Regions from separate parts of the Paenibacillus sp. FSL P4-0127 genome, predicted to be linked through region 3. Evidence: riboswitches for the same ligand, from Rfam matches in the RefSeq annotation. Region 3 holds a riboswitch; each other region holds the start of a gene.
What was found. A riboswitch is a leader RNA that binds a small molecule or an ion and turns the genes downstream of it on or off. The one in region 3 is predicted to bind cyclic di-GMP.
Positions count from the first base shown of each region.

Region 1: linked by a shared signal. The riboswitch ahead of NYE74_RS12470 (chemotaxis protein CheA) and the one ahead of NYE74_RS13355 (methyl-accepting chemotaxis protein) in region 3 are both predicted to bind cyclic di-GMP.
Region 2: linked by a shared signal. The riboswitch ahead of NYE74_RS04230 (transglutaminase-like domain-containing protein) and the one ahead of NYE74_RS13355 (methyl-accepting chemotaxis protein) in region 3 are both predicted to bind cyclic di-GMP.

Region 1 covers NZ_JBBOWY010000001.1:2,771,671-2,778,166, reverse strand. Annotated here, with positions in the region: gene NYE74_RS12470 (chemotaxis protein CheA) at 1-2,015, opposite strand, end outside; cyclic di-GMP riboswitch class I at 2,151-2,239, opposite strand; gene NYE74_RS12465 (WIAG-tail domain) at 2,849-6,496, opposite strand, start outside.
Region 2 covers NZ_JBBOWY010000001.1:959,623-966,118, forward strand. Annotated here, with positions in the region: gene NYE74_RS04225 (glycoside hydrolase family 16 protein) at 1-1,301, opposite strand, end outside; cyclic di-GMP riboswitch class I at 1,550-1,635, shown strand; cyclic di-GMP riboswitch class I at 1,691-1,778, shown strand; gene NYE74_RS04230 (transglutaminase-like domain-containing protein) at 1,792-2,592, shown strand; gene NYE74_RS04235 (collagen binding domain-containing protein) at 2,872-6,333, shown strand.
Region 3 covers NZ_JBBOWY010000001.1:2,987,048-2,993,543, forward strand. Annotated here, with positions in the region: gene NYE74_RS13335 (ketoacyl-ACP synthase III) at 1-114, opposite strand, end outside; gene NYE74_RS13340 (hypothetical protein) at 127-468, opposite strand; gene NYE74_RS13345 (thiamine pyrophosphate-binding protein) at 516-2,141, opposite strand; gene NYE74_RS13350 (GAF domain-containing protein) at 2,162-2,596, opposite strand; gene NYE74_RS13355 (methyl-accepting chemotaxis protein) at 2,615-3,880, opposite strand; cyclic di-GMP riboswitch class I at 4,089-4,178, opposite strand; gene NYE74_RS13360 (M42 family metallopeptidase) at 4,815-5,888, opposite strand; gene spoVAC (stage V sporulation protein AC) at 6,368-6,496, shown strand, end outside.

The DNA of each region.
Region 1 (6,496 bases), 220 kb from region 3:
GTGCCGTCCTGCTCCACCATGATCAAAATCCCGTCTTCCATCGCGGTAATCTCGGTCTTGACCTTATAGCGTTCGTAAAGGCGCAGTACTCCGTAGCACTGCCCGCGCACCATGACCATTTCGTTGCCGTCGGGATCGGTGACCACGCTGCCGGGGGCGGCGCGGAACGATTCCTTGATCGCCGTCGTCGGGATCGTATATCTCGCCTTCCCCACCTTCACGTTCATGCCGTCGATAATCGCCAGCGTCAGCGGAATGCGGATCGTAATCGTCGTTCCTTCGCCTGCCGCGCTGTCCACCGACACATTCCCGCCGACGCTTTCGATATTGCGCATCACGACATCCATGCCGACCCCGCGCCCGCTATACTCGGTAATGACCTCTTTCGTGGAGAAGCCCGGGAGAAAGATCAAGTTGTAAATCTCGCGGTCGCTCATCTCCGACTCGTCCTTGAACAGCATTTGCCGCTCGCGGGCGCGCTGTAAAATTTTCGCTTTGTTCAGCCCCCTGCCGTCGTCGCGCACGATAATGAACACCTCGTTGCCGACGTTTTTCGCTTCAAGGGTCAACGTCGCGGATTCTTCCTTGCCCGCTGCCAGGCGTTCCTCCGGCGTTTCGATGCCGTGGTCGATCGCGTTCCGTACAAGGTGCATGATCGGATCGGAGATGTGCTCGATGATGTTTTTGTCCACTTCCGTATCCTCGCCAAGCAGTTCCAACCGGACTGACTTATCCTGTTTTCTGCACATATCCCGTACGATGCGGTTCATTTTTTGGAACGTATTAACCAGCGGCACCATGCGGATCGACATGACCTTGTCTTGGATTTCGCCGGTGATCTTCCGCAGATGCCGAGCGGCCTTCTGAAACTGTTCAAGCTCCAGTCCGGCCAATTCCGGGTTTTGCGTGACCATCGATTCGGCGATGACGAGCTCGCCGACCAGGTCCATCAACTCGTCGAGCTTGGCCAAATTCACGCTGATGAAACTGGAATGCTGCGAGGCATTAGCTCTGGCAATATCCTGCGTTTTGGCCTCCGGCGCCTGCGAAGTGCGGGCAGCCGCTCCCGGCACCTGGGAGGGTTCGGCGGCGCCCGGCTCGGAAGGGGAGGCTGGTGCAGCGTCCGTAGAAAGTGCTGCAGCGTGCGCTGCAGAATGTGCCGCCGTAGACTCTCCTGTTCGCGCTTCCGCTTCGGGTATCGGCTGAAGCGTCTCTGCCGCGGCGGCCGTCTCAGCCTCAGGCTCTGCCCGGCTTTGTTCCGGCAAATTGATCATTTCCAAATGCTTTAAGGATGGCGCCTGCGACAGGTAAGCAGCTACCGTGTCCGCGGATTCGCCGTTCCGGAACAGAATTTGGAAGCCCTGCTCTCTTATGAGCGAGGCTGTTTCGGGATTTTCGGCAATGTCCTCGGGCCAGTAGGCGAATTGCTCGGTCATTTCCTGCAGGCTGTGAACGACTTGATATGCCCGAACATTCTCCATGTTGTAATCGTCATCAAAATAAAGAACGGCTTTTAAATGAGCCCCGGAAGCGGAATCCTCACCGTCCTGACGTTTGCCGGTCTCGGGGCCTCGAAGAGGGGAAACAGCCGGCCCGGGATGCTGTGCGGCTTTTAGTTCTTCCAAATATCCGGTAATGCTGCTTTTCAGCGAAGATGCGTCCCCGTCAGGAGAATCGCCCTGCCTGATCTTATACAGCTCAAGCTTAATGAAATCGCCGCCCTGCAGCACCAGCTCGGACAACGCCGTGCAATCGGCCAAGCGGGGCTGATGTTCGCGGATAAACGCAAACAGATCTTCCATGATGTGCGACAAAGCCGCGATGTTATCGAAATTCATCATCGTGGAGGAGCCTTTGATCGTGTGCATAATGCGGAAAATGTCGTGGATGGCGGCGGACGGAAAAGCGTTAAGCTCTTCGCATTCCAGGATGATCTGTTCCAACTGCTCGAGCAGCTGCGAATTTTCGTGAAGATAGACCTCTAATAACGGATCGCTATTTTCTCGTTCTGCCATAAACTATCTCCCCGTTTTACATAATTCGACATTATTGATGCTTTTTCGACAAATTTCAGACATAAAAAAACTCCTTCTTCATGAACCTTCTAGCGAAGAAAGAGAACCCGAAGAAAGAGAGGACGCCTATCCAACTATAGAAACCCGGCTGCCGTAGCTGTTGCTGGTACTTTAGGCCCGTGGCTTTGCGTCCTTGTCTTTCGGCAAGTTTGCCCTTCTAGTCTTTGCTATTTTTTAGTTGGTTTCATACTAACACGCCTGAGCAGGCTGTGTAAATACTAAAAACGGCCGGTCTGAGCCGTGAGAAAGCCCGATTGACCGGCGAAATATGCAGCCGTTTTTCCAGCCGGAATCACGGCCAGGCCTTAGGTAATCCGACGCAGTTCCGGGCAGTTTTAAGGAACTTCAGGGACAGCTTCAGGAGCTTCAGGACGGATTCAGGACGGATTCAGGGCGGATTCAGGGCGGATCAGCGAAGCCACAAACAGCCCCGGCGAAACCTCATTGGATATATCCAATTAAAATGGAAATTCAATCGTAAATATGGAGGCTTGATTGGATACTTTCCAATAGATGAGACTCGGCAAGGTGCAAAATGGGCGATTTAAGCGAAGTTTATTGGATACTTCCAATGTGAGTTCAAAATTGTGTTTGATTTCCGTCAATCTATTGGATTTTTCCAATGGATACGGCCCATCGCTGCATACGCAGCCCATGCCGTCAGTCCCACTACGAATAAGGCACAGACAGGAATAAATCCCCGCCCGGCTGGCACGGCAAAAAGCCGCCGAATAAACTCGGCGGCCCTGCTACGATCTTATCGGCCCTACACTCTAATGCGCGTTTCCGATGGCAATCCACATGACGAAGCCGTAGTGGACATGGCTTTCCTTCAGCCTGGAAATCGTAATGACGGCCGATTCCTGAGTTTGTTCGCTTAGCGTGGCGTAAAAAGCCGAATGGTTCGTCATTGCAACGATAACAAAGTTAGGATTAGCAAACGGCTCTTCAAATTCAACCTTCACTTGCGTTTCGGCCTCATCGCGCTGCAACAAAAACGCCGACATTCCAAACAGCTGTTTGGCCGGCTGGTCCAGCAGCGTCTGGACCGGAGTAAAGGCAAGGTGCTCCGCGCCGACCGCGCCGGTTTTCAGGTGGCGCGAGGCAATCGCTTCATCGGCAAGCTGTGCGCTGCCGACCGCCGCGTTTGCAATATGCCCGCTTTGCACCGCTCCCTGCTGCAGATGCTCGCCGCCGACCGACTCCTCGGCCAGAATGTCGGCATCCACAACACCGGCCTGAAGGTGTACCCGATCTATCGACAATGGCTGAATGTCCTCGCCACCGATCCCTTTTTCCGGCAGCAGCCCGTTTCGCTGCAGTTCAGCCGACAGATGCCAGACATCGATCGACTCGGGGCCGATGTGACGCGATGCGATTGCCGCTTCCTCGATATGCCGGCCTTCCACGCTCTCCTTCGCCAGATGCAGTGCCCGCACGGACTCAGGAGCCAAATGAGCGCTCTGCACCGACTCTGCGGCGAGATGCCCGCTTTGCACCGCTCCCCGCCGCAGATGCTCGCCGCCGACCGACTCCTCGGCCAGCACCTCGCCGTCTACGGCTTCAGCCTGCAGATGCGCCCGGCCTATCGACAGCGGATGAATATCCTCACCGTCGATCCCTTCTTCCGGAAGCAGCCCGTTTCGCTGCAGTTCGGCCGACAGATGCCAGACATCGATCGACTCGGGGCCGATGTGGCGGGATGCGATCGCCGCTTCCTCGATATGCCGGCCTTCCACGCTCTCCTTCGCCAGATGCAGCGCCCGCACGGACTCAGGGGCCAAATGAGCGCCCTGCACCGACTCTGCGGCTAGGTGACGCGATGCGATTGCCGCTTCGCCAATATGCCGTCCCTCTATGCTCCCCTGTGCCAGATGCTGCGGCCCTACGGCTTCAGCGGCCAGATGAGCGCTCTGCACCGACTCTGCGGCGAGATGCCCGCTTTGCACCGCTCCCCGCTGCAGATGCTCACCGCCAACCGCTCCCTCGGCCAGCACTTCGCCGTCCACGGCTTCGGACTGCAGATGCGCCCGGCCTATCGACAGCGGATGAATATCCTCTTCTCCGATACCGTCTGCCGGCAGCAGACCGTTTCGCTGCAGTTCGGCCGACAAATGCCGGACATCGATCGACTCGGCGGCAATGTGGCGGGAAGTGATCGCCGCTTCGCCAATATGCCGCCCCTCTACGCTCCCCTTCGCCAGATGCTGCGGCCCTACGGCTTCAGCGGCCAGATGAGCGCCCTGCACCGACTCCGCGGCGAGATGCCCGCTTTGCACCGCTCCCCGCCGCAGATGCTCGCCGCCAACCGCTCCCTCGGCCAGCACCTCGCCGTCCACGGCTTCAGACTGCAGATGCGCCCGGCCTATTGACAGCGGGTGAATATCCTCACCGTCGATCCCTTCTGCCGGCAGCAGCCCGCTTCGCTGCAGTTCGGCCGACAGGTGCGCACTCCCGATCGCTTCGCGCGCAATGTGGCGCGATGCGATCGCCGCTTCCCCAATATGCCGCCCCTCTATGCTAGCCTCCGCCAAATGCTGCGGCCCTACGGCTTCAGGAGCCAGATGAGCGCCCTGCACCGACTCCGCGGCTATGTGACGCGATGCGATCGCCGCTTTCCCAATATGCCGCCCCTCTACGCTCCCCTTCGCCAGATGCTGCGGCCCTACGGCTTCAGCGGCCAGATGAGCGCCCTGCACCGACTCTGCGGCGAGATGCCCGCTTTGCACCGCTCCCCGCCGCAGATGCTCGCCGCCAACCGCTCCCTCGGCCAGCACCTCGCCGTCCACGGCTTCAGACTGCAGATGCGCCCGGCCTATCGACAGCGGGTGAATATCCTCACCGTCGATCCCTTCTGCCGGCAGCAGCCCGCTTCGCTGCAGTTCGGCCGACAGGTGCGCACTCCCGATCGCTTCGCGCGCAATGTGGCGCGATGCGATCGCCGCTTCCCCAATATGCCGCCCCTCTATGCTAGCCTCCGCCAAATGCTGCGGCCCTACGGCTTCAGGAGCCAGATGAGCGCCCTGCACCGATTTCGCGGCAATGTGGCGGGATGCGATCGCTGCATCCTCGATGTGCCGTCCCTCTATGCTCTCCTTCGCCAGATGCAGCGATCTTACGATCTCGGGAGCCAAATGGGCGCTCTGCACCGACTCCGCGGCGAGATTCCTGCTTTGCACCGCGCTCCGCTGCAGATGCTCGGCACCGACCGACTCCGCGGCCAGCACGTCGGCATCCACGGCTCTGGACTGAAGATGTGCCCGGCTTATCGACAAGGGATGAATATCCTCCCCGCCGATCCCGTCTGCCGGCAGCAGCCCGCTTCGCAGCAGTTCGGCCGACAGGTGAAAGCCTTCGACCGCTTCGGGTGCGAGATGCCCCGATGCGATCGCCGCTTTGCCGATATGCCGCCCCTCTACGCTGGCCTCCGCCAGATGCTGCGCACGTACGGTCCCGGAGGCCAAATGATCGCTTTGTACGGCCTCGGCGGCGAGATGTCCGCTTTGCACCGCGCCCCGCCGCAGATGCTCGCCGCCGACGGACTCTTCCGCCAGCACGTCGCCGTCCACGGCTCCGGACTGCAGATGCACCCGGGATATCGATAACGGATGAATATCCTTTCCATCGATCCCGTCTGCCGGCAGCAGCCCGCTTCGCAGCAGTTCGGCCGACAGGTGCTCACTCTCGATCGCTTCGGGCGCGAGGTGGCGCGATGCGATCGCCGCTTCTTCGATATGCCGCCCCTCTACGCTGGCTTCCGCCAAATGCAGCGAACGTATGGCCTCAGGGGCCAGATGCGCGCTTCGCACGGCCTCGGCGGCGATATGCCCGCTTTGCACGACGCCCCGCTGTAAATGCTCGCCGCCAACCGACTCCCCGGCCAGCACATCGGCATCCACGGCTCCGGACTGCAGATGCGCCCGGCCTATCGATGAGAGTTTTACATCCTTCCCATCGATTCCGTCTTCCGGCAGCAGCCCGCTTTGCTGCAATTCGGCCGACAAATGCCAGAAGTCGATTGCTTCGGCCGCAATATGGCGGGATACGATCGCCCCTTCACCGATGTGCCGGCCTTCTACGCTCTCCTCCGCCAGATGCTCCGCTTGCACGGCCTCTTGCGCCAGGTGGTCGCTCTGAACGGCCTCACTGGCGATGTGGCCGCTTTGCACCGCCCCTTTTTGCAGATGCTCCGAACCGACCGCTTCCCCGGCCAGCACATCGGCATCCACGGCCCCGGACTGCAGATGCGACCGCTCGATCGACAGCGGCTGGATATCCTCCCCGTCGACACCGTCTTCCGGCAACAGTCCGCTTTGCTGCAGTTCGGGCGACAGATGCCAGAAGTCGATCGTTTCGGGCGCGAGATGGCGCGATGCGACCACCGCCTCGCCGATATGCCGGCCCTCGACGCTTTCCTCCGC
Region 2 (6,496 bases), 2.0 Mb from region 3:
TTGCTCGTATCCAGCTTATTTTCGCTAAATTCATCCTGCCAGATGAGCTCCATGCCCTCAATGGCCGGGTTGCTTGGCGTTCCGACAGAAATATCCTCGCCATCGGTTACATCCGGACGGGGAGCGTTCGGGTTTCCGATAAAGGTGTAGTAGACGAAATTATCACCGACATTTCCGCCCGCCTGCCCGTTTAATGGATAGCCGATGCGGATCTGCAGATCTTCCTGGATGGGCTGGAACCATAGCCCGTAGATGTGGTCGACCCAATACCCCCACTGATTGGCGGCGGACATGTTATTGTAACCGTTGGCGGAGTATACAAATCCGCTCTGACCGGAATCCCCTAAATTGACCCATTGCCCACCCATGTTAATCTGGTATACGAAATTTCCAAGCTCATCGGCTACCGGCGCGTTTCCATCAATCTTAGGCAGCGGCACACCGATCGCACCGCTTTCATTGGCCGTGAAGGTCGTTCCGTCGTAGGGAGTAATGACATAAGAATTTCTTACGGGTTCATTAAAGATAATGGTATAAATGACGTTAACCAAAGAGGTTTTCGATTCTAATTTGACGTTGATCGACTCCGTGACGTTAAACCAGTAGCCGCCGCCTCCATCGGTGAAATGGCCGAAGTTTTTATCGTAGATCCAGCCGCTGGCCGCATTGTTGTCAATATCGATCCATGCACTGCTGTTTACAGGTTTTACGTACACTTTCAAATCATCGGCCACAGCTGCAAAGGGGATTGCCGGATCATTGTTGAAAACCGGATAGGTAAAGCCGGCGCCGCCCGTAGTATCCGCCGTAATTTGCGGCCCTTGTGTAGGCGTCATCGCCGTAATGGTGGTTTTGTTGATGTTTTGAAACACAAGAGTGTAATCCAGCGTAACCCCATTCGCTTTGGAGTACAGTTGAATTTCGGTTGTCGCGGAAAGAGTGAACCAATAACCGTTAAAGCCGCTGTCGCTCCAGTGGCCCCAGTTTTGGTTGTAGACAAAGCTGCCGGCACTGTCAATATCGACCCAACTGCCGCCCACTTTCACATTAACGCCCAAGTCTTGGATCACATCATTCCAGGTGGCGGAGCCTCCATTGAATTTAGGCATCACAAATCCGTAACTGGCTTGTCCAACCCCTGATTTTGTGATGACAGGTCCGTCCGCCGCTGAAAAATAATCCATAGAGGTGATAGTGGCCGTTCCCGCTCCTTCAGCGGCCTGAACCGGCGAAGTTGATAGCAGGCTGACGCTGGCCATCATAACTAGCGCCAGGAACAAACTGAAAACTTTTTGCTTCATAAATACCCTCCCTTAATCAATAGTGGATTCTCCTATCCCATACACGGTCAGGAAAATACTAACATTATAGTACATTTTTATTCTATCGAATGTGATCACCGGATGAACAGGTGCTATTTTTTTGGTGGGGTCCTATTTTTTCGGGTGAGTTCGAGTGAGTTCGGGGGAGGAATGATAGTTCGACAAAATTCCAAATTTTCTCTTGATGGTATTCCATATATTTGATATGATAGATTCACAAAAGCTGATCACGATAACGGCAAACTTGTCGAAAGATAAGGACGCAAAGCTACAGGGCCTTCTTGACGAACGTCAATGGCAGCCAGCTACCGAACGAAGATGCTTTTTTGTTTTTTTGGAGAAGATGTATCAGTATCTGTGAAACTCTATTACGAAAATAGCAAACTTGTCGAAAGACAGGGACGCAAAGCCACAGGGCCTTCTTGACGAAACGTCAATGGCAGCCTGGCCGCCGAAGGGAGTTTGCAGTATGCGCAACATTGTGTTCGCTATTGTAGGGCTTTTTGCGTTATTGATGTGGGCTCCGGATGTACAAGCTGCCCCGTCCGAAGATTGGTTGGGTTTGGAGCAGTTGGACCGTGGCGCCGTCGTCATTCGTTATGATGCGGAAGCCGGGGCCAAAACGAAGCTCATGATCGCAAAAGGTAATGACAAATATACCTATGTCCTTTCGCCGGATAAGCGGCAGGAAGTATTTCCGCTCCAGATGGGCAATGGTGAATATAAGGTTACCGTTCTGGAACAAGTCAGCGGTACCAAATACAAAATCGTTCAGGAAGCGGCCGTTACACTTCAACTTGCGGATGACAGCAAAGTGTTTTTGAACTCTGTGCAAAATGTCGATTGGAGCGATAGGGATCAGGCAGCCCAGCTTGCGAAGAAGCTTGCCCAATCCGCTCCGTCCGACGAGAAGAAAGTGCACGCTATTTATGAATATATTGTCGGTACGATCCGGTACGATCATACTCTGGCAGCCAGCGAATTGACGGACTACCTTCCCGATAGCAACCGCACGTTGGCAGGGCGGAAAGGGATGTGTTACGACTATGCCTCCTTGTTCGCTTCCATGTTGCGGAGTATCGGAATTCCGGCCAAGCTTGTTATGGGAACTTCGGAATACGTTGATGTTTACCACGCTTGGAATGAAGTTTATTTGAACGGACAATGGGTAACCATTGATACAACTGTCGATGCGGGCTGGAAGAGCAGTGAGACAGGGGTCAACATGATTAAAGACGCCTCGCGTTATTCCCCGGTGAAATACTATTGATTTTTACGAAATAAACATAGGCTTTGGACGATATGTCCAAGGCTTATTTGGCGTTGTTGAGAAATTGTATAGTATTGGCATATATAATGGCGGAAGCCCATTTGGTTCTGAAGAAAATACAGGCACAATTCATCGTGCGCCAATAAAGATCAGCGGAGGTGATGGACTGAAAATTACCCTATCGACATGTTGTCCGATGGATGCATGGCCCGAATTGCGCACGGAAGGCGGATCGGAACCGAATATAATGAGGGTGATGTAGAGACAGAGGGAGAGATTATGAGGAAAAAGGTTTGTGGAATCGTTGTGGCATTGCTGTTGCTGATGCAGACGCTGTATGGCGCATCCGTTTGGACGGCGAACGCAGCGGCCGGCGTGCAAGAATCAACGGGCAGCGCGCAAGAATCCGTGACGGATAGCGTATATGACCGGCCGGCGCCAGTCGCCAGGCCAGTCGCCAGTGCGGAGAGTATTTTAACCAAAGTCGTGTTAACCGATTTAAACGGTACCGTGATTGATGCGGTGTATAATCCCGATAGCAGTTTGGACGTCGGCGCGGCCGTCAACCTCAGCTATGAATGGGAGCTTCCAAACGGACACGGCTACAAGAATGGAGATACATTCAGCTTCGAGCTGCCGCGGCAGTTTGAAATTTTTACGGATATTGATGCCCCGCTTCTTGCCGATCAAGGGAAAGTCGGCCGGTTTACGGTCGATCTGAACGGGAAAGTTGTGATGACCTTCAATGATTACGTGGAGAGTCATTCCAACATCGCCGGCAAGCTGGAAATTCGTACGGAATTTAAGAAGGAAGTCCTTAAAGGCAGTACGGAAGTCGTTATTGCCATTCCAGTAAAAAGCGGAGTGCAGACCGCTATCGTGAATCTGAAGCCGAAGGGCGGAAAGCTGATCGAAAAGCAAGGGAAAGCGATCGGCAAAGATCGGATCGATTGGACGGTTCAAGTTAACAAGTCGCTGGAAAAAATCAAGCACGCGGTGATCACTGACGCACTGCCTGAAGGTTTGGAGCTTATTGCTGACTCTGTGGAGGTTTACCGTTTGCAAGTTAACGGTGACGGATCGGCGGCCCTTGGCGACAAGGTAGATTCCGGCAAATATAAGGTCGAAACGAACGGTGGCGCGAAACTGGAGCTTGCGTTCCAGGATGAGACGATCGGCAAGGCTTATGAGATTCGCTTTTCGACGAAGCTTACCGGTGAGCAGTCGCGCTTTGAAAACACCGCTGTCTTGTCCGGCGACGGAACGGAAGATGCCAAATCGACCGCTACGGTAACGGTAAACCGCGGCCAATTTTTGGATAAATCGTTTAGCGTGGATAACAGCACCGGAATCATCACTTGGACTGTGAAATACAATTTCAATGAAAAGAAGATTCCAAAAGAGAAAGCGGTCATCACGGATGAATTCAGCGAAATTCATACATGGATTGCCGATTCGCTGAAGGTGTACAACGGGGATTCGAAGGCTGATAAAGATCTGGTTGCCAAGGATGAATACACCGCCGAATCGGCGGGTAAGAACGGATTCAGCCTTCAATTCGAGAAGGATATCGATTCGCCTTATACGATCGTTTACCAGACGAAGCCGGTCGATCGGACGATCGCCGACGGGAAGCAGGTGAAGAACAAAGTCGTGTCGGGTGATGCGTCCAAGGAAGTGACCACCCCGGCCCAAGGAAGCCGCGCTCTGGTGAAAGGCGTACAGAACATCGATTTTGCCGGCAAAACGGCGAAATGGCTGATTACGGTCAACGGCGATAAACGGCCGGACGGCGGCAAGTACAGCATGAAGGATGTAGTCATTACGGATACGTTCCCGCAGGGCGGTCTTGAATTCGTTCCGGATTCCATGATCGTAAAAGCGGATGGGAAGCTCGTTCCTAAAAGCGATTATAAGGTTGAGTACGACAATGTACGCAGCGGCTTTGTCATCAAGTTCCTGAAGACCATTGACACCACGTATACGATCGAGTATGAAACGAAGTTTAACATCGGCTGGCTGAAGGAGCGAAAGCTCGATTTTAAGAACAGAGCTGTCATGACGTGGACCGAGGACGGCGAGAAGAAAGGGCCGATCCAACGGGAAGCCGCCTTCTCCTCCGACGATTATACGAAAAACAATGGCGGTAAAGACGGCAGCTACGATCCTGTCAACAAAGAGATCACGTGGAACATTAAGATGAATTACAATCTCGATCCGCTTGACAAAGCCATCGTAACGGATGTTCTGAAGCAGGAGCAGAAGTTTGTTCCGAATTCGGTAAAGGTGTATGCGATGGAGCTGACGGGGGGACGCAATGGCGTTAAGAAGGGCGCTGAAGTTTCGGCTGCTCAATACGAGGTGACGGAACCGTCCGAAGCGAACGGAAACAAACTGACCGTTCAATTTAAGAACAAGATCGCATCGGCCTATTGGATCGAGTTCAAAACATCGCTGCAGGACACGTTGATTGTCAAGACGATGGATAATACCGCTGAGCTGTGGAACGGCAGCGATAAAGCGGCGATATGGAACGCCAGCGTGACGATTCCGCATGGCGGCGAGTACGTGACGAAGAAAGGCGCCCAAAATGGAAATAAAATCGATTGGACGATTCGCATTAATGAAGGCCAGTCGCATATTTCCAACGCCAAAATTATCGATTATCCAAGCGTGAATCAGGTTTTGATCGAAGATTCGTTCCGCCTCTACAAAGCCAAGGTCAATGCAAACGGTGAAGCGGTCAAAGCGGAAGAATTGACCAAAGGGAAGGACTACACGTTAACCATCACAAGGCTTGACGGCGATCAAGAGACGTTTGAATTAAAGTTCACGGACGCCATCTCCACGGCTTATATTTTAGAATACCAGTCGTTCATTGCCGCTGGAGATAAAGAAGCTGTGCAAAATAAAGTAGCGCTCGAAGGAGATCAGCTGAAGACCGAGCTTAGGGAAACGACGGAAGAGGTCATTGTCCGTACTTCCTCCGGTTCAGGTTCGGGCGGCGGCGTAACGGGCAGCCTGGAAGTGACGAAGGTGGACCGCGACGACAACACGAAGCCGCTGGCGGGAGCGAAGTTCGCGCTTTACGATGCAGCGGGCAAACGGGCGCCGAACGTAATTACTACGGATGCGGAAGGCAAAGCCCTGTTTACGAAACTGTTGTATGACGATTATATTTTGGAGGAGTTAGCCGCTCCGGAAGGATATAAGATCGATCAGGCAACTTGGAACGTAACGATCGACTCCAGTATTACGAGCCAAGGCAATGTGCTGAAAATGACCGTAACGAACAGCAAGGTACCCGTTAAACCTGGCGAGCCGTCGAATCCGTCCGATCCGTCCGATCCGTCCGATCCGGGCAATCCCGGGAACCCAACGAGACCGGACCGTCCATCGACTCCGGTAACGCCGGGCGATCCTTCGACTCCGTCAAATCCGGAGACGCCGCCGACCGGCGAAGTAGAAGTGCCGGATGAAGATATCCCGAGAGGCGAACCGGCAACACCTCAAACGCCTTCGGCGGATGATTCGGAAACGCCTACCGTTGATGTCGGAGAAGAGGATATTCCACGCGGCGAGCCGAAGCCGGAGAAGCCGAAGCCGCAAACTCCGGCATCGGAGAAGCCGGTATCCATGCTTCCGAAGACCGGTGAAGAAAGCCGTTATCCGTACTATTTGACGGGTCTCGGACTGATCGTTCTCGGTGTATGGTTAAGCCGCAGACGACTAACCAAGTAACAATATTTCCGGGTGCTTCGGCTCCCCTTGTCCTGGTAGCAGGCAGGGGGAGCCGTTGTTTTTTTTGAGAAAGTTAGGATTTCTAAAATTGAAGTTGGCATCGAAAATTGGGGGGAGTTGGCTTTCGGGAGTTATGAGCCTAATTTATAGATTCACATGCCAC
Region 3 (6,496 bases):
TACGAGACCGGTCACATCCGTCCCTTTTTCCGCAAAATAGTTGATGTAGTATTCGTTATCCACTTCATTTGCCGGATGGTACATGGCAATCTCGCGAATTTGCACGCCTCTCATAGCCATCTCTCCTTACACTTCGATGATTTCGTAGCTGTCCAGCTTAACGGTTCGGGCCACGCGCGAAAGCTGCATTTTCAGAATCGGGTTTTTGACAATGCGCAGCGTCACTTTTTTGAAGCCGTCTTTTTTGTAGAGGGCAAAGCATCCTTCCAGAAGCGGCAGTGAATCCGGCGCGGAGACGTTCAGTTTGGTGCAGTCGATGTCGATTTCATACTCCGGTACGGAAATGGTTGAAATCGCTTTGCTATAAGCCTCGATGGACGCTTGTCCGTCTTCGGGCGAAAAGGTTCCTTCTACATCGGCGTGAAATACTTTGGCGGATTGATCGATTTTAATATTAAAGCTTCCCATTGGATGTGGTTCCTCCTGTAATCGTTGATAGTTAAAAATTAAAAAAATTACTTTTTCAGCGCCTTCAGACGATCGAGAATCGGCGCCGGCTCGCTGCCATCGGTATTCACCTCGATCAGGCAAGGGCCTGCCATTTCCCGGACGAATCCCGGGATTTCGTCCATATCCTCCAGCCGGTCCACGGACATCGTCCGGATTCCGGCCGTCCGCATCATGTCGGCGATGGATATCCGCTCCTGCTTATAGTCCGGCATCGTGCGGTTGTACAGAAATTTTTGCCCGCGTTCGACATAGGAAAGCATAGCGTTATTGATGATGATATAGGTGATAGGCAGCTTGTACTCCTTGGCCGTAAGCACTTCGGAACCGTTCATGAAAAACGAACCGTCGCCGGCGATCACCGCGACCGGACGGCTTGAATCGGCCAGATAGAGTCCCGGTCCGCCGGCCATCGCCGAGCCCATCGCTCCGTAGTTTAGATTGATTTCAAAGTCTCCGCCCGCGGGGACTTCCAGATACTTCAGCACGAAGTTGGTGAATTCCCCGATATCGCACACATAACGCGTATCCCGCGGCATGACCTTGGACAGCTTCTCCAAAAACAGCCGCAGCGACAAGCCGGTATGATTGAGTTCATAAGGTTCGTTAAGCGGCAGCGGCTTTTTGAAAGCTCCTGGCGCAGGCTGAGCCTGCCGGAGAAGATAGGGGACCGCGTCCTGGAGATCGGCGACCACCGCCGCGTCCGTTTTGAAGACCTTCCCCGGCTCTTTGCCGTCGCGGTCGATATGGATCACTTTGCGTCCGGCCACAAGCGCTTCGTTGAAATTGCAGGTAGAGGCTTCCCCAAGGCTTGTTCCCAAGATGAGCAGGCACGAAGCCGGGGAAGCGTTGACGTATTCAAACGCCGCGTCGGTGCTGGAAAACCCGTAATTCCCCAGGTTAAGGGGGAAGTCGGCGGGGATGATTCCTTTTGCCGACGGCGTCGTAATGATGGGCCACTGCAGCCGCTCGCTAAGGCGCATAATCTCTTCGGCTGCGGCCCGCCCGCCGCGTCCGACCATGATGAGACCATGCTCTGCTTCGTTCAGCAGGGCGGCCGCCCGGTCCAACTCCGCCGGATCGAACGGAATCCGCTGAAGCAGCGCGGGATCCGGGGCGGCGGGAAGGCTGGGGGGCGCTTCCATCCGCTGCACATCGATCGGCACGGAAATATGTACTGGCCCGAAAGGAGGTGTAAGGGCGATCCTTACCGCCTTGTCCAGCTCGGCCATGACTTCCGCTTCGTTCATGACCGTGTTGCTGTATTTGGTGATCGGTCTGACGATATGCTGGGCGTCCATCTCCTGGATGGCACCTTTGCCGATCTGCCATCGGTTTACGTAGCCGGTAATCACGAGCAGCGGAGCTTTGGCCCGCATGGCGTCGGCGATCCCGTTCATCATGTTCGCTACGCCTACCGCCCCGGCGCCGGCGCAAACGGCCAGCTTCCCGGAGGTGCTGGCATATCTCGCCGCCATATAAGCCGCTCCAGCTTCATTTTTCGTAATGATCGGCTTCATATCGACATCGATCAACGCATCGTAAATCGGACCGATGATTCCTGCCGGAATCCCAAAAATACAATCCACTCCGGTTTCCTTCAAATACTTGAGTATGGCTTCGGCTATGTTCATATTCCGGATATCTCCTTATCCTAGTGTTGAAACGCATCTCTGTATTCGTTCACCAGTGCTTCCGCACGTTCGATCTCCTCGGCGGAGAAAAAATGCAGCTTGCCTATCGAGGCGACAACGACAATACCCTGAACCGCGCCGTCGTGCATGACGGGAATAACCATGATGCTGTCGATCCCGAACAGAAAAAACTCATCGGCCGATCTGGGATCGTTTTTGACGTCCTGAACCACTGCCGCCGTTTGGGGATGGGCCATCAGTTCGCGAAGCAGGCGGTCATGTTCGATATAGACCGGATTTTGCGCATGTACGCTTTTCCACCGCTCCACGCCAAGGTGATCCGTTTTCGTTTTCAACACCGGGTTCAAGCGGCCTTCCCTGATTTCGTGATAGGCGATATCGGCCACGCCGGTCAGGCGTTCCAGCGCTTCAAACAGCAAAGCTAATCGTTCCATGTCCATCCTCCTCGCTTGCTAGATTGAGTATCTGTTTAATAGGGACTTCAGTTTTTCGGCTTCCGTCTCAAGCTGCTTGGAAGATTCGAGCGTTTCTTCCATGGCGGTCAACTGTTCTTCCGAGCAAGCCATGATCTCCTTGGTCCCGGCCAGATTGACCTCGGTAATCTCGAGCGTCTGTCTTACGGAGTCCATGATTTGTTCCGTGCTTGCGCTGATCTGCTGCGTCACCGCGGAAACTTCCTGAACCCGGGTGGACACCTGCTCGGCCAAATGCACGATTTGCTGGAACGAATCGCCGGCGGAGGTAACGAGGACGCTTCCGGTCTCGACCTCGGTCATGACCCGTTTCATCGCTTCGATCGATTGATCGGAGCCTGTGCGGATATGGCCGGCCATCTCGGCGATATCCTTGGCCGATGCCGCCGATTGCTCGGCAAGCTTGCGGATTTCGCCCGCGACCACTGCGAACCCTTTGCCGTATTCGCCCGCTCTTGCGGCCTCGATAGCCGCGTTTAATGCCAGCAAATTGATTTGACTGGAAATTTCCGAGATCAGCAGAGTGACCTTGTCGATTTCTTCCGTCCGCTCGCCGAGTTGGTTTACGGTTTGCGACGAAGCGACCGTGGTTTCGTAAATTTTGCTCATTTGGTCAACCAGGCGGTCGATGCCTTCGTTGCCCGCATTCGCCTGAGCCGCGGCCTCGGTCGCTTCCTCCGCCACACCTTGCGCTGACAGGGCGATGTGCTCCATGCCTTTTCCGACTTCTTCAAGCATCAAATGGTTGTTCCGTGCACTTTCGACGAGCTGCTCACTACCTTCGGAAATCATTTTGATCGATTCCGTGACCCCTACAACGAGGTCGTTGCAAAACTCCATATTGCCCGTCAAGTCCCGCGACGTATCGGCTACCTTGGCCGACATGTCCTGCATATGCCCGGCCGCTTCCCTTAATTGGGCGCCGATCAGCTTCAGGTGGCCGGCCAGTTCGCTGAATTCGTCCATCACCTGGACGTCGCCGTCGAAGGCTAAATCGCCTTCCGTCATGGCTTTGGTCCGCTCGGCCATTTTTTGGAACGATTTGTCGAGCAGCCCGGCAATCAGCACGGCCTCCCCCGCGCCGATCAAGGCAAACAGGACGATCATCAGCGCGGCGGCCCAGCCGTTCATCAGTCCAAGCAGATAGAAGATCAGAACGAGCACGATCGCCAGCACCGCAAGCGGTCCGGCAACCAGCAACAACAACTTGCGGGCTAAGCCTTTACCGAAATGTGATAATTTCAAGTTACTTACTCCTTTGCTGTCACTCTAATACCCTTAGCAGCTGCCGTTTTCCGTTTTTCGCCGTTTTAACTTTTTAGAAGCAGGTCCCCTCCTTCCTTGTCCGAAGCTTCGCCGCGACGTTTTAACCTGGCCCCAAGCCCTAATTGAAACCAAAAAAAGACTTTCGCGAAGAAAGTCCGGCGGCCAACAAGCCATGATTCGGCATAAGGTTGGCATCCCGGCGGTCATGATTCCGTTAAGAATTTTAGATCCGTGGCTTTGCGTCCCTGCCTTTCGGCCAGGTTTGCGATTTACATCCTATTCCTTGTATTTGGTTGTGAATGATGGGAGAGTGAAGTCGCGGCGCTCCCACAGATTAGGAATATACTACTTATATCGGAAGGCGGGTCCTGATATTTCATAAAATTTTCGGCAAATTCAAAAAATTTTCAATAATAGGGGACTATAAGAGGATGACTTTGGTTCTAGAAAAAGAAGGGAAAATATAGGTCGAATAGGAAGGATGTACTATATATCCCATTTTAGATTCAAGGTATTGATGGCTGACCTATCGCATACGGCTGGGTTCAGTTTTCCTGGAAAGGCTTAGGTGTTCGAAGCAAAATTGGGTTCGCAGAAAATCTAACGGTTGTAATAGCGGCTATTTGACGAAAAAAGCCCTGTTCAAAATTTTAACGGTTGTGAGAAGCGTTATTTGCCTGAAACTAAGCAAAATGAGCCGGATTTCAGTGAAATAAGCGCTATGGCAACCGTTACAATTTGAAATCAACGTTTTTTAAGCGAATAGCGGTTGTGGCAACCGTTAGATTAGTTGTGGCCAGCGTGAGAGCTCACCGGGCTTGCTTAAGCGAAAATAAAACCGCCGGACGGTCAAGCTAAACAAGGAGTTAGCTTGCCATCCAGGCGTTAATTAAGCAGCGCACCCGCCGTTTGGTCAGCTCCGCTCCAGAATGGTAGCCAGCGTTGTGCGGTCGAGTCCTTTGACGAGCCGGATCAGCAGCTCCTTGGCGGCCGCGTAGTCGTCGGTATGGATGATGGACGACGAGGTGTGGATATAACGCGAGCAGATGCCGATCACGCCCGAAGGCACGCCGATGCCGCTCAAATGAACCGGACCGGCGTCGGTTCCGCCTGTGGATACAAAATATTGGTATTTGATGCGGTGCGTATCGGCCGTGTCCCGGATATACTCGACCAGCCCCCGATGCGTCAGCATCGTCGGGTCGTACACCCGCAGCAAAGCGCCTTCGCCCAGCTTGCCGAAGGCCCGTTTGTCGCCGGTCATATCGTTTGCCGCGCTGGCGTCCAGCGCAAAGAAGATGTCCGGCTGGATCAAATTGGCCGCCGTGCGCGCTCCCCGCGTACCCAGTTCCTCCTGCACATTGGCTCCGCAGTACAACACGTTGGGCAGTTTTTCCCCATGCAAAGCTTCCAGCAGCTCGATCGCCAAACCGACGCCGTACCGGTTGTCCCAGGCTTTGGCCATGATTTTTTTCGGGTTGACGAGCGGAGTAAATTCACAGATCGGCAAAATCTGCTGCCCGATCTGCACGCCGGCCGCTTCCGCTTCCTCGCGGCTGTCGGCGCCGATATCCAGGTACATCGCTTTCAGGTCGACCGGTTTGCCGCGCTGCGCTTCATCCAGCAGATGGGGAGGCGTCGATCCGACCACGCCGACGATTTTCCCTTTCGGTGTAACGATCTGCAGGCGCTGCGCCAATACCGCCTGGCTCCACCAGCCCCCGAGCGGCTGAAAAGACACCATACCGTTATCGCTAATGCCGGTCGTGATGAAGCCTACCTCGTCAAAATGCCCGGCGACCATGACCCGCGGTCCCTGCTCATCGCCGCGCAGTACCCCAAACAAACTGCCGAGCCGGTCTTGAACGAACTCCTGCGTAAAAGCGGACATTTTCTCCTTAACCAAGGCGCGCAGCTCCCGCTCAAACCCGGGGGCCGCCGGAAATTCGGTCAGCTGTTTAAACAGCTGCTGCGTTTTTTCATTCATCTTGTTTCTCTCCTTTTTTTCCTGCAAATGGCAAGGCCATACGCTCTTTACATTAGTATGAACCACCTTGTTCCGATTGTCCATGCGCCTGAAAAGTCCTGTTCTTTTGCCGCCGGGCCAAGCACCAAATTCGCGGCGGCGCATATACTTTAACAAGCAAGGGGCCAAATAAGGGAGGCAAAAAAATGGAACTCCGCTCCACGGATTGGCTGTTGATCTGTCTTCTCTTTATTCTGCTGGTCATTATTCTTCTATACCTTTAAAAACAAATAGGACGCCTTGGACGCCAGTTCCGTTGTTTGACGCTAATTGTTTTACCCAAAACCCGGTGTCCCGAACCCGCCAGAGCGATCTTGGCGGGTTTTGTTTTGTTCGCTGCTTGCCGCTATGGATGATTTACCAAACATAACAAGCCAGTCGCTGACAAATAATGAATATACCGTGCTTATAAGGCATGAGCAGAAAAAGGAGGGATACCGTTGCCAACAAAAAGTAAACCGGGCGCCCGGGTGAAGCTGAACCATCTGCTGCTGACGGAAGAGGAATACAAGCAGGTTGCCGACCAGCACAAGCCGAAGACAAGCATCTTTGCCAATTGCCTCAAAGCT